Regions from separate parts of the Bradyrhizobium elkanii USDA 76 genome, predicted to be linked through region 1. Evidence: predicted binding sites of a transcription regulator. Region 1 holds the regulator's gene; the other holds the start of a gene.
What was found. Region 1 encodes HrcA, which represses chaperone genes, less so after heat shock. Its sites were predicted from a motif close to GTTAGCACTCNCNNNNNGNGAGTGCTAAC; they were not measured.
Positions count from the first base shown of each region.

Region 2: a site for HrcA is predicted at 3,587-3,615, ahead of JEY66_RS18520 (co-chaperone GroES). Genes of this name have one in related genera too.

Region 1 is NZ_CP066356.1:35,834-43,242, forward strand. It holds gene JEY66_RS00195 (penicillin-binding protein activator) at 1-976, shown strand, start outside; gene hemW (radical SAM family heme chaperone HemW) at 1,284-2,441, opposite strand; gene rdgB (RdgB/HAM1 family non-canonical purine NTP pyrophosphatase) at 2,428-3,063, opposite strand; gene rph (ribonuclease PH) at 3,075-3,788, opposite strand; gene hrcA (heat-inducible transcriptional repressor HrcA) at 3,959-5,047, shown strand; gene grpE (nucleotide exchange factor GrpE) at 5,213-5,818, shown strand; gene JEY66_RS00225 (VOC family protein) at 5,867-6,292, opposite strand; gene JEY66_RS00230 (AraC family transcriptional regulator) at 6,361-7,215, opposite strand; gene pncA (bifunctional nicotinamidase/pyrazinamidase) at 7,238-7,409, opposite strand, start outside.
Region 2 is NZ_CP066356.1:3,839,182-3,846,590, forward strand. It holds gene JEY66_RS18500 (Crp/Fnr family transcriptional regulator) at 1-368, shown strand, start outside; gene JEY66_RS18505 (hypothetical protein) at 386-583, opposite strand; gene JEY66_RS18510 (hypothetical protein) at 624-839, opposite strand; gene groL (chaperonin GroEL) at 1,543-3,183, opposite strand; gene JEY66_RS18520 (co-chaperone GroES) at 3,229-3,543, opposite strand; gene JEY66_RS18525 (usg protein) at 3,939-4,229, shown strand; gene JEY66_RS18530 (cupin domain-containing protein) at 4,329-4,895, shown strand; gene JEY66_RS18535 (sll1863 family stress response protein) at 5,200-5,799, opposite strand; gene JEY66_RS45465 (MGMT family protein) at 6,172-6,408, shown strand; gene JEY66_RS18540 (gamma-glutamylcyclotransferase family protein) at 6,789-7,409, opposite strand, start outside.

The DNA of each region.
Region 1 (7,409 bases):
CGGCAATGCCGGGCTTGCCGCCCAGTCGATGCGGAACGCGGCCGAAATGGCGCTGGCGGAATTTCAGAACCCGAACATCCAGCTCCTGATCAAGGACGATGGCGGCAGCCCGCAGGGCGCATCGCAGGGTGCCCAGCAGGCCCTGTCCGAAGGCGCCGAAATCATTCTGGGACCGCTGTTCGCAGGCTCGGTGCCGGCCGTCGCGCAGCTGACGCGGCCGCGCGGAACCTCGGTGATCGCGTTCTCCACCGATTCGAGCGTCGCCGGGCGCGGCGTCTATCTGCTGAGCTTCCTGCCGGAATCCGACATCAATCGCATCGTCGACTACTCGGCGGGGATCGGAAAGCGCTCGTTCGCCGCGATGGTGCCGGACAATGCCTATGGCAATGTGGTCGAGGCCGCGTTCAAGCAGGCGGTCGGCCGCAAGAACGGCCGCGTCGTCGCATTCGAGAAATATGGCGCCGATCGCGCGACGCCGGCGCGAACCGTGGCGCAGGCGCTCGGCCAGGCCGACGCGCTGCTGATCGCCGACGATGGCGATTCGGTGGTCGCGACCGCCGATGCCTTGACCGCAGCCGGCGCCAATCTGCGCAACATCCAGCTGCTCGGCACCGGGCTGTGGGACAATCCGCGGGTGTTCGCGAGCCCGGTCTTGCAGGGTGGCCTCTACGCCGCGCCCGATCCGTCCGGCTTCCGCAGCTTCGCCGGCCGCTACCGCAGCAAATATGGCGGCGAGCCGGTGCGCACCGCGACGCTCGCCTATGATGCCGTGGCGCTGATGGCGGCGCTCGCGCGCACGCAAGGCGCGCAGCGCTTTGCGCCGGAGACGCTGACCAATCCGTCCGGCTTCGCCGGCATCGACGGTCTGTTCCGCTTCCGCTCCGACGGCACCAATGAGCGCGGCCTTGCGGTCATGAAGGTGGCCTCAGGCGGCAGCACGCCGGTCGCAGGCTCGCCGAAGAGTTTTGGCGCTTAATTTCGTCGGGCGCGGGCCTGAAATCGCTTTAAAGCACCCGCCAGCTACTGTGCATGGGGTTGTTTTCGATATTTTGGCGCCGTGCACCCAGAGCGGGATGATTTTTGGTTGAATCGGCTTGCCGCGGGTTCAGTTCACCTCTCCCCGTCGGGGAGAGGTCGGATTGCAAAGCAATCCGGGTGAGGGCTCTTGCTCTCTCGATAGACCGTAACCCCTCACCCGATTTGCTGCGCAAATCGACCTCTCCCAAGGGAGAGGTGAAATTTCGACGCCGTTCCAGCTCAACCTAATCTCATCGCGCTTCAGTCTAGGCGGCGAGATCCGCGACCACCGCGTCGAGCACCGGAAATCCCGACTTCGTGACGCGCAGTCGTCCGTCGGCGTCGACGGCGATCGCGCCTTCCTCGCGCAGCATCGCGATCCGGTGCGGATCGAGCTGGCGGCCGGAGAGCTTCGCATAGCGCTTGGGATCGATGCCCTCGGCGAGCCGCAGCCCCATCAGCAGAAACTCGTCGGCGCGCTCTTCGCTGTTGAGGCTGTCATCGCTGACGACGCCATGGCCGCGCTCCTCGACGTTCAACAGCCACGCCTCGGGGCGCCGCTCCGTTGCGGTCGCGTGCCTGACGCCATCGATGTCGAGCCTTCCATGTGCGCCAGGGCCGATGCCGGCATATTCCTCACCGCGCCAGTAGACGAGGTTGTGCTTGCACTCGGCGCCGGCGCGGGCGTGATTGGAGATCTCATAGGCCGGCAATCCCTCGCGGGCGCAGACCTCCTGCGTCACGTCGTAGAGCGCGCGCGCGGTCGCTTCATCCGGCGTCTGCAATTTGCCGGCGGCATGCAGCCCGAAGAACGGCGTGCCTTCCTCGATCGTGAGCTGGTAGAGCGACAGATGCTCGGCCGCTTCCGAGATCGCCTGCTTCAGTTCATCGGCCCACATCCGCGGCGTCTGGTCGGGCCGCGCATAGATCAGATCGAACGAATAACGGTCGAATGCAGAACGCGCGATCGCGACCGCGTCGAGCGCCTCGCGCGCGGTGTGCAGGCGGCCCAGCGCCTTCAGCGAGGCGTCATCGAGCGCCTGCACGCCGAGCGAGACGCGGTTGACGCCGGCTGCGCGATAGCCGCGAAAGCGCGTTGCCTCGACGCTGGTCGGATTGGCCTCGAGCGTGACCTCGACATCGCGCGAGACCTGCCAGTGCTTGCCGATCGCATCGAGCACGGCACCGACGGTCTGCGGCTGCATCAACGACGGCGTGCCGCCGCCGAGGAAGATCGAGGACACCTGCCGCCCCGGAACGCGCGCGGCCGTCGTCTCGATCTCGCGGGCGAATGCGCGCACGAAACGATCCTCGTCGACGGGCGCATGCCGCACGTGGCTGTTGAAATCACAATACGGGCATTTCGACAGGCAGAACGGCCAGTGCACGTAGACGCCGAAGGCTTCTCGGTCAGCGTGGCTCAAGGCAGATCTCCGCGAGCTTCACGAAGGCGCGGGCGCGATGCGACAGGCCGAGCCCGAGCGGCGGCAGGCCGTGCTTCTCGATGCTGGTCATCTCGCCGAAGGTCCGCGTGTAACCGTCGGGCAGGAAGGCCGGATCGTAGCCAAAGCCGGCAGTGCCGCGCGGCGGCCAGACCAGGGTTCCATCGACGCGGGCCTCGACCTCTTCGAGATGATCGTCGGGCCAGGCCACGCACAACGCCGACACGAAATGTGCCTTGCGCCGGTCCGGTGCGGTGGCGCCGCGTTCCTGCAGCAGCCGCTCGATCCGCGTCATCGCCGCCATGAAGTCCTTGCCCTCGCCGGCCCAGCGCGCCGAGTAGATCCCGGGTGCGCCGTCGAGCGCGTTGACCACGATGCCGGAATCGTCGGCGAAGGCGGGCAGCCCGGTCGCCCTCGCCGCCGCGATCGCCTTGATCGCCGCGTTGGCGCGAAAACTGTCGCCGGTCTCCTCGGGCTCGGTGAGGTCAAGCTCGCCAGCCGACACCACCTCCACGCCGTGCGGCGCCAGCAGTTCCCGCATCTCGGCAAGCTTGCCGGGATTATGGGTGGCGATGACGAGCCTTCCGGTGATTCGGCGATGCATGACCAATCTGACTACGCCACCGCGATCTTTTGCAAGTCGACCAGACGCGCGACACCTTTGCGCGCCAGCGCCATCAGCGCCAGGAACTCGCCTTCCGAGAACGGCGTCTTCTCGGCGGTGCCCTGCACCTCGATGATCCGGCCGTCGCCGGTCATGACGAAATTGGCGTCGGTGTCGGCCTCGGAATCCTCGGCATAGTCGAGATCGAGCACCGGCGTGCCCTGGTAGATGCCGCAGGAGATCGCCGCCACGTTGTCGCGCAACACATTGGTCTTCAGCATGTTGCGGGTCTTCATCCAGTTGATGCAGTCGGCCAGCGCCACCCAGGCACCGGTGATCGAGGCGGTGCGGGTGCCGCCGTCGGCCTGGATGACGTCGCAATCGACCGTGATCTGACGCTCGCCGAGCGCCTCGAGATCGACGGCCGCGCGCAGCGAGCGGCCGATCAGCCGCTGGATCTCGACCGTCCGGCCGCCCTGTTTGCCGGCCGAGGCCTCGCGACGGGTGCGTTCCAGGGTGGCACGCGGCAGCATGCCGTATTCGGCGGTGACCCAGCCGCGGCCCTGGCCCTTCAGCCACGGCGGCAACCGCTCTTCCAGCGTGGCGGTCACCAGCACATGGGTGTCGCCGAACTTCACCATGCAGGAACCCTCGGCATATTTGACGACGCCGCGTTCCAGCGACACGGGACGCAGTTCATCGGGTGCACGGCGGCTTGGCCGCATGAAATCCTCCAGAAATCCGAGAAAATTGGCTGGCCGTGCTTGTAGGAGCGGGAAGGGGCAGCGGCAAGGGTTTTCGGCCCCGGTATGGTCCGGTACGAGGGGACCGAATGCATGCTTGTCATCGGCCTCCCGGATCGACAAATTATGCAGTAATTGTGAGGGACTGGAGTGTGACTCACCACGATCCGATTGGCCTGATTGCGCCGCATGCCGGGCTCGCCCAGCTCAACGAGCGTTCGCGCGACATTTTTCGTCAAATCGTCGAAAGCTATCTCGCGACCGGCGAGCCGGTCGGTTCGCGCAACATCTCGCGCCTGATCGCATTACCGCTGTCGCCGGCCTCGGTCCGCAACGTGATGTCGGATCTCGAGCAGCTCGGCCTGATCTATGCGCCGCATACCTCCGCCGGCCGGTTACCCACCGAACTCGGGCTGCGCTTCTTCGTCGATGCGCTGATGCAGGTCGGCGACCTCACCGAGGCCGAGCGTCAATCGATCCAGACCCAGCTTGCTGCCGTCGGCCGCGCGCAATCCGTCGAGGCCGCGCTCGGCGAAGCCTTGACGCGGCTGTCGGGGCTGACCCGTGCCGCGGCGGTGGTGCTGACGCAAAAGTCGAATGCGCGGCTGAAGCACATCGAGTTCGTGCGGCTGGAGCCGGAGAAGGCGCTGGTCGTGCTGGTCGGCGAAGACGGCCAGGTCGAAAACCGCGTGCTGGCGCTGCCGCCGGGTGTTCCATCCTCGGCCCTCACCGAGGCGACCAACTTCCTCAATGCGCGGATCCGCGGCCGGACGCTGGCTGAAGCGCGGCTCGAGCTCGAGACGGCATTGACGCAAAACCGCGCCGAGCTCGATCAGCTCACGCAAAAAGTGGTCGCGGCGGGCATCGCGAGCTGGTCCGGCGGCGAGAACGAGGACCGTCAGCTGATCGTGCGCGGTCACGCCAATCTGCTCGAGGACCTGCATGCGCTCGACGATCTCGAGCGCATCAAGTCGCTGTTCGACGATCTCGAAACCAAGCGCGGCGTGATCGATCTGCTCGGCCGCGCCGAACGCGGCGAGGGTGTGCGGATCTTCATCGGCTCGGAGAACAAGCTGTTCTCACTGTCGGGTTCCTCGACCATCATCGCGCCCTACGGCGACGCCCAGGGCCGGATCGTGGGCGTCCTCGGTGTGATCGGACCGACGCGGCTGAACTATGCGCGGGTGATCCCGACCGTCGATTATGCCGCGCGCATCGTCAGCAAGATGCTGGGCGGCTGACCGGAGGGCGATTTCGCTTTCATTTGACGGGTTTTCTTCACCCAGGCCGGAGATCCCAGTTCCCGAGACCGGTATGTTGCGCTTGATTTTCGCCGCCCAAAGCACGATATCCCGGCAAGCAATCCCCAAGATTTGAACCGACGCGAGTTTTCGAGAAGGCAAGCCATGACCGATCCGAACCGGGCCAATGACAACACCGAGAATTCGGCGCCGACGGGTGAGCCCGTGGTCTCGAAGCCCTACATCATGCCTGACGAGCCCGAGGCCGGATCGGCAGAGGCGCTGACCAAGGAACTCGCCGAGGCGCGCGACCGGACGCTGCGCACGCTGGCCGAGATGGAGAATCTCCGTCAGCGCACCCGCCGCGAGGTCGCCGACGCCAAGACCTACGGCATCACCGGCTTTGCCCGCGACGTGCTCGACATCGCCGACAACCTGCAGCGTGCGCTCGATGCGGTGCCGGCCGAGACCAAGGAAGCCGCCGATCCCGGCCTGAAGGCGCTGATCGAAGGCGTCGAGCTGACCGAACGTTCGCTGCTCAACGCGCTGGAGAAGAACGGCGTCAAGAAGTTCGACCCGATCGGCGAGAAGTTCGATCCGAACTTCCAGCAGGCGATGTTCGAGGTGCCTGATCCGTCGGTGCCGTCGGGCACCGTGGTGCAGGTCGTGCAGGCCGGCTACATGATCGGCGAGCGCATCCTGCGTCCGGCCCTGGTCGGCGTCTCGAAGGGCGGCGCCAAGGCCGCCCCGAGCGCCGACATCACCGCCTGATCTGTCCGCTCCCGGCTGCCCGTTTGTGAGCTCGCGGATTGCGCGGGCTCACGGTCGCGGCTTTTCGTGTGCCTTCGGCCAATAGGTGCCGAAGCTCCAGAGATTTCCTTCCGGATCGCGGCAGGCGAAGTCGCGGCTGCCATAGTCGGTGTCGCGCAGCTCCATCTCGATCTTTGCGCCGACAGCCTTGACCTTCGCGTGCAGCGCGTCGGGATCGTCGACGGCGATATAGATCGAGTCCGTGCGGCGGTTGTCGAGGTCGCCGACCAGCCTGCCATATGCATCGTCACGGCCCTGGCCCAGCATCAGCATCGAGGAACCATAGGCGAGCTCGGCGTGATGGATCACGCCGCCATCGCGGTAGACGACGTGTTCGGTGAACCCAAGCACCGTCGTAAGCCAATTGGTCATCGCCTCGGCGTCCTTGCAGCGCAGGGTCGGGTAGATGCGGGGCGGTTCGATGTCGTGCGTCATGGTCGCTCACCTCCTTGGCTGACGGCGCCATCCTGCACGAGGCAGCGCGGCGTCGGCTTGAAGGTTTGTTACCAGTCCGCCAGCCCATCGCCGGCGTGAACCAGCCGGCGGTCGGTCAGCGCCTGGCGGCGCGCCCAGGCGGTTGGCGGTTCGCCTGCGAATTCGACGAACTCGCGGGCGAGATGGGCCTGGTCGGCATAGCCGCTTTCCACCGCGATCCCCGCCCAGCCAAGCGCGGCTTGGCTTTGTGCCAGCTGGCTCGCCCGGTGAAACCGCATCATGCGCGCCAGCGATTTGGGGGCGAGGCCGAGCTCGGACCGAAACCGGCTGGCCAGATGCTTGCGGCTCCAGCCGATCTCGTCGGCCAGTGCCGTGATGCTGATAGCGCCGGCCGAACGCGCCAGCTTTCGATAGGCGAACGCGACTTCGGGAGATGGCATGCGGCCGGCGCGGCGCAGCACGAACGCCTCGAGCAGGTCGAAGCGGCGCTGCCAGCACGTCACGGCGCCGAGCTGCTCGCGCAGACGACGGCCATCATGGCCCAGCACATCGTCGATATCGACCATGCGCCCGACCAGGTCGGTCACGGCGCCGCCGAAGAAGCTGTAGGCGCCGAGCGGGGTGAAATCGACCTGTACGCAGGCGGCGCGGCCGTCGGACTCGATGTAAACCGGCCCGGCATGCAGGCCGGCGGCGAAGCTGAGCTGACGATCGGCCGCGCCGGGCTCGCGCGACAGCGCGATCAGGAACGGCGAGCCGAAACTGATGATCAGCGGGACGATCAGCGGCGCGGTCTGCCGTTGTGCGAACCGGCCCGTCGCGGTCTCGCGATAACCGGTGATCCGGACGATCAGGCCCGCCAGGCGCGGCGATGGCAGGCGCTGCGCGAGATCGAATGCCAGGGGTGACGCAGACGCGGCCATGCGGATCTCGCGAGGCTGCGTCTTACGCGATGTCCGAGGACTGGATGCGCTTGACGCCGGCCTTGGCCATGTCGTCCCAGGCCTTGGCGAGCGATCCCTGGGTGTCGATGCCGCGGCAGGCATCTTCCACCACATAGGTCTCGAAGCCGGCCTTGCGCGCATCGAGCGCGGTCCATGCGACGCAGAAGTCGGTG
Region 2 (7,409 bases), 3.8 Mb from region 1:
GCTCCGCCTGCAATGCGCTCCATCCGGTCGAGGCGCGGATGGCGCGCTGGCTGCTTCAGCTTCGCGACCGCGTCGACAGCGACGTCCTCCCGCTGACCCAGCACGCGCTGTCACAAATCCTCGGCGTGCGACGAACAACGGTGACCTTGCTGATGGGCAACCTGCGCAAGCGCGGCGCGATCAGGTCGGATCAACGAGGCCAGATCGAGATCGATCGGGCGCGGCTCTTGGCGGCGGCGTGCGAATGCCATCGCGTCATGCGTCTCGAAGCCGAGGAGATCTTCTCGGGCGACAAGGTTCGAACGCGAGGAATGGCGTCGGCCAACGATCCGCGCATCCCGGAAATCGAGGCGGACGACGCCGTGTGAGCGTGTCCCCGGTGCGGTCAGCTTCCCGGCCGCCGATCAAGCTCCCGTGCGGGGGAGGATGCCTCTTCGAGCTTCGCAATCTCGCGCAGCACCTTTGCGGTCTCGCGCAACTCATTGCGCTTCAGACCGGGTTTCAGCCGTCGCGCTTCGTCGAGAAAGTCCTTGGCCTGCAGCAGCCAGGCAGACGTTTCCGTCGAGATCTGCACCTGCGCCATGGTGTCCCTCCATCGCGGTCGTCAAAAGTGGCGGCCATTTTCAGGCCGGCGAACCGCCGCCGCGGCGTCGCCGCACGCGGATGCTCGGCTCATCGACCCACGCGTCCCGCGCAAACCAGGCGTGATCCGCGCGGCAAAACGGACAGGGGGTGCGCGCGAAGAACACGGTGCTGCGTCGAAAGCTCTCGCGATCGGTTTTGATTCCGGTGGAAATCGCGTGTCCGGTTTGCGGACATCTGACCATCACCATGCCCATGAGCGCCTCCCTCCCATATTGCCTTTTGCTTTTTGCCTTTTGCCTTGCAGAATAGTCCGGCCGGTTGGATTGGCCCCAGATCGGTGCGCGGGGTAGTTGGGGGGCATCGCGCACCTGCGGCGGTTGACGGAGCATCGGCAGTGGGGGCTGCATGCTCGTCAGTGGGCTTCTTCCAACCGGCCAGGTCCCTCCTTGAACGAATCCTCAATGTGACTTCAACGCCGCTTCTTCAGGCGGCTCGGCAGAAAACCTCTTCGCTTTCGCCCACCGTACAGCCTCCCTCGCAAGTGAAAGCATTCTCCGCAACGCTCGCCCGCGTCACGGGAGCTGACGCTCCGTGCTCGATTCGGATTTTTGAGAGTGAAGTTCGATCTCGTCCCGAGCTTACTGTGCGGGACGAAGATGACGCTGTCGGTTCGGTTTGCGACTCTCGCGCAAAATTTTTTTGAAATTGTCAACTCAGACCAACGTATGTTTACGGAGAGTGTTGTGCATAACGTGCATGCTGGGAGCCGCGTGAGGCTCCTGTCTCAGCGTGAGGTTGTGCAAAGCATCCGCATTGGCCGCGCTGCAGTAAGCGAGCTTGCCCAAACAAAAACCCCGGCATCGCTGCCGGGGTTCTGCATTTCGTTGTCGTTGAGCGAAATCCCGGCTCTGCGGTGCACCGCTTCGCGCTGCACCGCGTCCGGGACGACTTCGTCGCTTAGAAGTCCATGCCGCCCATGCCGCCGCCCGGAGGCATCGCGGGGCCGCCGGCGTTCTTCTTCGGCAGCTCGGCAACCATCGCTTCCGTGGTGATCAGGAGCGCGGCCACCGAGGCAGCGTTCTGGATCGCGGTGCGCACGACCTTGGTCGGGTCGATGATGCCCTTCTTGACGAGGTCGGCATAGTCGCCGGTCTGGGAGTCGAAGCCGTAGTTGTAGGCCTTGTTCTCCAGGATCTTGCCGACAATCACCGAACCGTCTTCACCGGCGTTGATCGCGATCTGGCGAGCGGGAGCCGACAGCGCCTTGCGCACGATCTCGACGCCGGTCTTCTGGTCGTCGTTCTTGGTGCGCAGGCCCTTGAGCTGCTCGGAGGCACGGAGCAGGGCGACGCCGCCGCCCGGGACGATGCCTTCCTCGACAGCCGCGCGGGTCGCGTGCATCGCGTCATCAACGCGATCCTTGCGCTCCTTCACCTCGACCTCGGTCGCGCCGCCGACGCGGATCACCGCGACGCCGCCTGCGAGCTTGGCGAGACGCTCCTGCAGCTTCTCACGGTCGTAGTCCGAGGTGGTCTCCTCGATCTGCGCCTTGATCTGGGCAACGCGGGCGTCGATGTCGGCCTTCTTGCCGGCGCCGTTGACGATCGTGGTGTTCTCCTTGTCGATCATCACCTTCTTGGCGCGACCGAGCATCTGCAGCGTGACGTTCTCGAGCTTGATGCCGAGGTCTTCCGAGATGGCCTGGCCGCCGGTCAGGATCGCGATGTCCTGCAGCATGGCCTTGCGGCGATCGCCGAAGCCCGGAGCCTTGACGGCCGCGACCTTCAGGCCGCCACGCAGGCGGTTGACGACGAGGGTGGCGAGGGCTTCGCCTTCGACGTCCTCGGCGACGATGACCAGCGGCTTGCCGGTCTGCACCACGGCCTCGAGCAGCGGCAGCAGCTCGTTCAGCGAGGAGAGCTTCTTCTCGTTGATGAGGATGTAGGCGTCGTCCATCTCAACGCGCATCTTGTCGGCGTTGGTGACGAAGTAGGGCGAGATGTAGCCGCGGTCGAACTGCATGCCCTCGACGACGTCGAGTTCGGTCTCGAGCGACTTGGCTTCCTCGACCGTGATCACGCCCTCGTTGCCGACCTTCTTCATGGCGTCGGAGAGGAACTTGCCGATCTCGGCATCGCCATTGGCCGAAATGGTGCCGACCTGGGCGATCTCCTCGTTCGAGGTGACCTTCTTCGAGTTCTTCTGGAGGTCCGCAACGACGGCTTCGACCGCGAGGTCGATACCGCGCTTCAGGTCCATCGGGTTCATGCCGGCGGCGACCGACTTGGCGCCTTCCTTCACGATCGCAGCCGCGAGCACGGTCGCGGTGGTGGTGCCGTCGCCGGCCGCGTCAGCGGACTTGGAGGCGACTTCGCGCACCATCTGGGCGCCCATGTTCTCGAACTTGTCCTCGAGCTCGATCTCCTTGGCGACGGTGACGCCGTCCTTGGTGATGCGGGGAGCGCCGAACGACTTTTCGAGCACCACGTTGCGGCCCTTCGGACCGAGGGTGACCTTCACCGCGTTGGCCAGGATGTCGACGCCGCGCAGCATCTTGTCGCGTGCCTCGACGGAGAATTTGACTTCTTTAGCTGCCATCTGAATTTTTCCTTGGAATGGTTTGCCTGGGGAGGGAGGAGGCGCTTAGGCCGCCTTCTTCTTGGAAGCGGGGACGTCGAGCACGCCCATGATGTCGCTTTCCTTCATGATCAGCAGGTCTTCACCGTCGATCTTGACCTCGGTGCCGGACCACTTGCCGAACAGGACGCGGTCGCCGACCTTGAGGTCGATCGGGATCAGCTTGCCAGCTTCGTCGCGGCCGCCCGGGCCAACGGCGATGACTTCGCCCTGCGAGGGCTTTTCCTTGGCACTGTCCGGAATGATGATGCCGCCAGCAGTCTTCTCTTCGGCGTCGATACGCTTGACCACGACGCGGTCGTGAAGCGGACGGAATTTCATGCAGTCCTCCTAAACATTTGTAGATGCTGTAGATTTTTGGAGAGTTAGCAGTCCAGCCCAGCGAGTGCCAGACTGACTAGGCAGGAGATAGGCCAAGCCTTGGCGGCGGGCAAGTGCCTCTAGCAGAAAAATTGGCACTCGTAAGTGCCGCCTGCCAAAGGGATGCCGAGATCATTTCGACATCCTTAATGCCGCCAGGGAGAGGGCGCGGGGGCTATTAGCAGATGCGGTAAGCTGCTGCCAACGCAAGAAATTTCAACAACCTATTAAACATTTAGGCTTGAGATGGGTTAGTCGCGTGCGTCACATTTCTCTCATGTGAGCGCATCCATTGCCGGTGGTCCGGCGGGGGAGGTCGGCCACCACGTGAATGCGCTCCGTCACAGGAGGTTGGCATGGTCTCGCGAGTTGGTGGGGTTGTTTCCGACGATTTCCGGAAGCAGTTGCTGGGGTACGGGCTGACGACGGCGCAAATCCTCTATCGGATGCCCGATCACCCCTCGTTGCTGCAGACCTATGTCTGGCAGAACTACGACCTGTTTCCGAAATTTCCGGCGCTGCAGGATTTCCTCGCGTTCTGGCAGGCGAAGCTCGAAGGCCCGCTGTTTTCGGTGACGGTGGCGCATTCGAAGCTGGTCAAGCCGGCCGAGCTGCGCGCCGTCGACGGCGTGTTCCGGCTGCACTGAGCGGGCAAGGGAGCAAAAGCGCGCTGTGCGCCTTTGCTCGCCTCGCGGCGCGCGACTTGTGTTAGCCTCTCTCCGTCACAAAAAGACGGGAGGCGAACAATGGCCAAGAAGACGGCATCAAGATCGGCAGCCAAGACCGCGGTGAAGAAGAAATGGTCGGGGCTCGGCGCCGGCACCAAGAAGACGTCCGCGAAATCGTCCGCGCGCAAGACCATCAAGTCGAAGGGACGCGTCTCGGCGGCGAAGAAGAGCGCAGCGAAAGCTGCAACCAAGGCGCGGCCGAAGCAGCGCGTCGCGATCAGCCATCACCGCGAAGAGGACTTCAAGGCCGACGGGCTGCGCGCCTATGCCAAGTACCGCGACCTCGGCATCGCCGCCGCCTCGCATGGCCTCGCGCAGGCACACGTCATCCGGCTGCAGGGACCGTGCAATCCCGATGAAGTGTCGAAGCTGCACTTCCACGATGTCGACTTCCAGATGGTCTACGTGCTCAAGGGCTGGGTGAAGACCTACATGGAAGGCGAGGGCGAGACCCTGATGCAGCAAGGCAGCGCCTGGACCCAGCCGCCGCGCATCCGGCACATGATCCTGGACTACTCCGACGACGTCGAACTGCTGGAGGTGATCCTGCCGGCCGAGTTCAAGACGGTGGAGTTGAAGGCGTAGGCTTTTCGCGGCCGTCATGGCCGGGCTTGACCCGGCCATCCATCCTGCTTCGCGAGATTCTCCTGGTCGATGGATGCCCGGGTCAAGCCCGGGCATGACGATTTTCTTGGCCGTGTACCCATAAAACCGTCGGCGTGACTCTACGTCCGCTTTGCCCCGATAGCGACCAAGTTCGTGCGGCAACGCAAGATGTCGCGATGGGCCAATTTCGGAAGTCCGCCAAATGTCATTTCTTGATCCTCGTAGAGTACCAAAGAAAGACCGCCTTGCGGCGGTCTCTCTGAGTCCAACCAGTGTGCTTTGATCAGGCAGCTCGCTTGAACGCGTCCCGTGCCGCCTCATTGGCGCGATCGAAGGCAGCACGCGTTTCCGTCAAAGCTGCCATAAGTGCGGACCATGACTGGGTCCCCGCCTGGTTCAACTTCTCAAGTTTTTTCTCCGCCTCGACTGCATCGGCGTTCATACGCTTCACGGCGGCGTCAATATCGCCCCGACGCTCAGAAGCGAATTTTTTGGCATCGCTGCCAAGTTTGTCGGCCGCTTCGCGCCACGCTTTCAATTGGGCATCGGCTTGAAGCTTAAACATCGCCTGCTGGTGCTCGATTTGCTTGCCGAAGCTCTCGACATATTTCCTGACCTCGGCCTCGAACGAGCGCCAGTCATCCTCTAGTTTTGCCTTCGCCTGGATCCAGGCGGCCTCGTTAGCTTCCGATTGCTTCTTCATGGTGTCCCGGAAGTCATCACGCTGCTTGCGCAGTTCAGCCAGAATCTTCTCAGCCTTGTCGCGGACATCGGCCTGCACCTCGGCTACCTTGCCTTCAAGCGATGTCACTGCGGCGTCCATTTCATCGAGACGCTCCTTGGCCCAAATTGTAAAGAAGTGGGGATTGCTTTGCGTCACCATTTGCTTATCTCCTCGTATGCCCCATTTTGCTGAGTAACATGCCGCGCCCACCTGTTTTTGATGCAAGTCAACATCAAACCCAGGAGTGATCCTCGGTCTGACCCGACTTCACCTAAGAAGTTGGGAGGTCCGAAATGGGTCATTCACGTCGAATCGCATCGGGCGGAGCCGCCGGTCGATGTCCGCAATGCTCCGTTTGCGTCCACGCCGGCACTGCGCGGTAAACGACGCCAGGGGCCAATAGCTGCCCACAATGTTAGGACGGCGACGCGCATTTCGAAACTAACACCGGCACGTCCGGTCGAATCTTCCGTGCCAGCGCGACGCGCTCGTTCCAACCGCAAGCAAAAAGAAATCTGCTACACTTCGCCTATGAAAACCTTTTCGGATAAGGCTCGCGACATCGTGCGCAAGATCCCAAAGGGGAAGACCATGTCGTACAAAGCTGTCGCTGCTAAGGCCGGCAATTCGAAAGCTGCACGCGCGGTTGGTGCCATAATGCGCACGAATTACGACCCATCGATCCCCTGTCATCGCGTTATTGCAAGCGACGGCTCAATGCGCGGCGACGTTCGTCCGCGCCGTCGACCGGCCCAACAACGATCCTGACAGGGAGCTTCACCGCGTCAGCACCGCCCCGGATTGTGCGGAGCCTGTCATCGGGCGCGCGTTCGCGCGACCCGTTGGCTCCATCCGGGCTACTGTGTCTACGGCTGCGTCAGCATCCCCACGATCGCGCCCATCAGGCAGGTCGTCAGCGTGCCTGATCGACTTCAGCCCGAGCGCGTTGATCTCGTCGCGCCGTACACAGCGCGTCCGGAGAACGTCCCGAAGGGCGGACGCGCCTTCCGCCGGTTGAACATAACTTTCAACACAATAGGCGTGCCCACTCACCAAGCGACTAACCACCGTAGTCCATTATGTCTGTGGAAATCGTCTCGGAGTTGCGCTGCCGGTCCGGATCGATAACGCGCGCCGAATTCGTAGCATCACAGCTCGGGACTTCCCAGCTTGGCCCGCTCATTCTTGTCGCGTGTCGCATTGGGGTCATCGATCGCTTCTACAGACTGGATATGCTTTTCAATATAGTCGGGCGGCAAGCCGTGTTCCCTAGCTCCGGAGAGGACAAAATCTTTGTACCAGCTGTAGGGCTTGAGGTTGTCGTCGATGTGCTCAGGGGTTGCGCGATAGGTAAGGACCTTTCGCCTGCGACCTTTCTCGTTGATGACCGTGACAATTGCGTGCTCGTAGCCGCTGCCGACGCCTTCCGCCGCATCTAGCGTGGCGCGCTCGGATGGATCGAAGCTGAAGAGGACCCCGATTACGTTGTCGTTGTTGCCACTAGCAAATGCGTTGCACTTTCCAGACTTGTCCCTGCTGCGCTTATGGAAGCGAAGCGTATGACCGGGCAGGGTAGCAATGCCGAGTGGCTTGCAGCTCGGCGTGCGCTCACGCAGCCGGGCGGTGCACATGTTGGATCCGTAGGCAAAATAGACGACCGGCTCCGGTGGCCCGGCTTCTCTCTTCTTTAGCGGCTCGATCGGCGGATCGCCGGGCCTAACAATCTTGCGCAGCGGAACTGTCATTATGCTGGGCTCTTCGGACTCTTC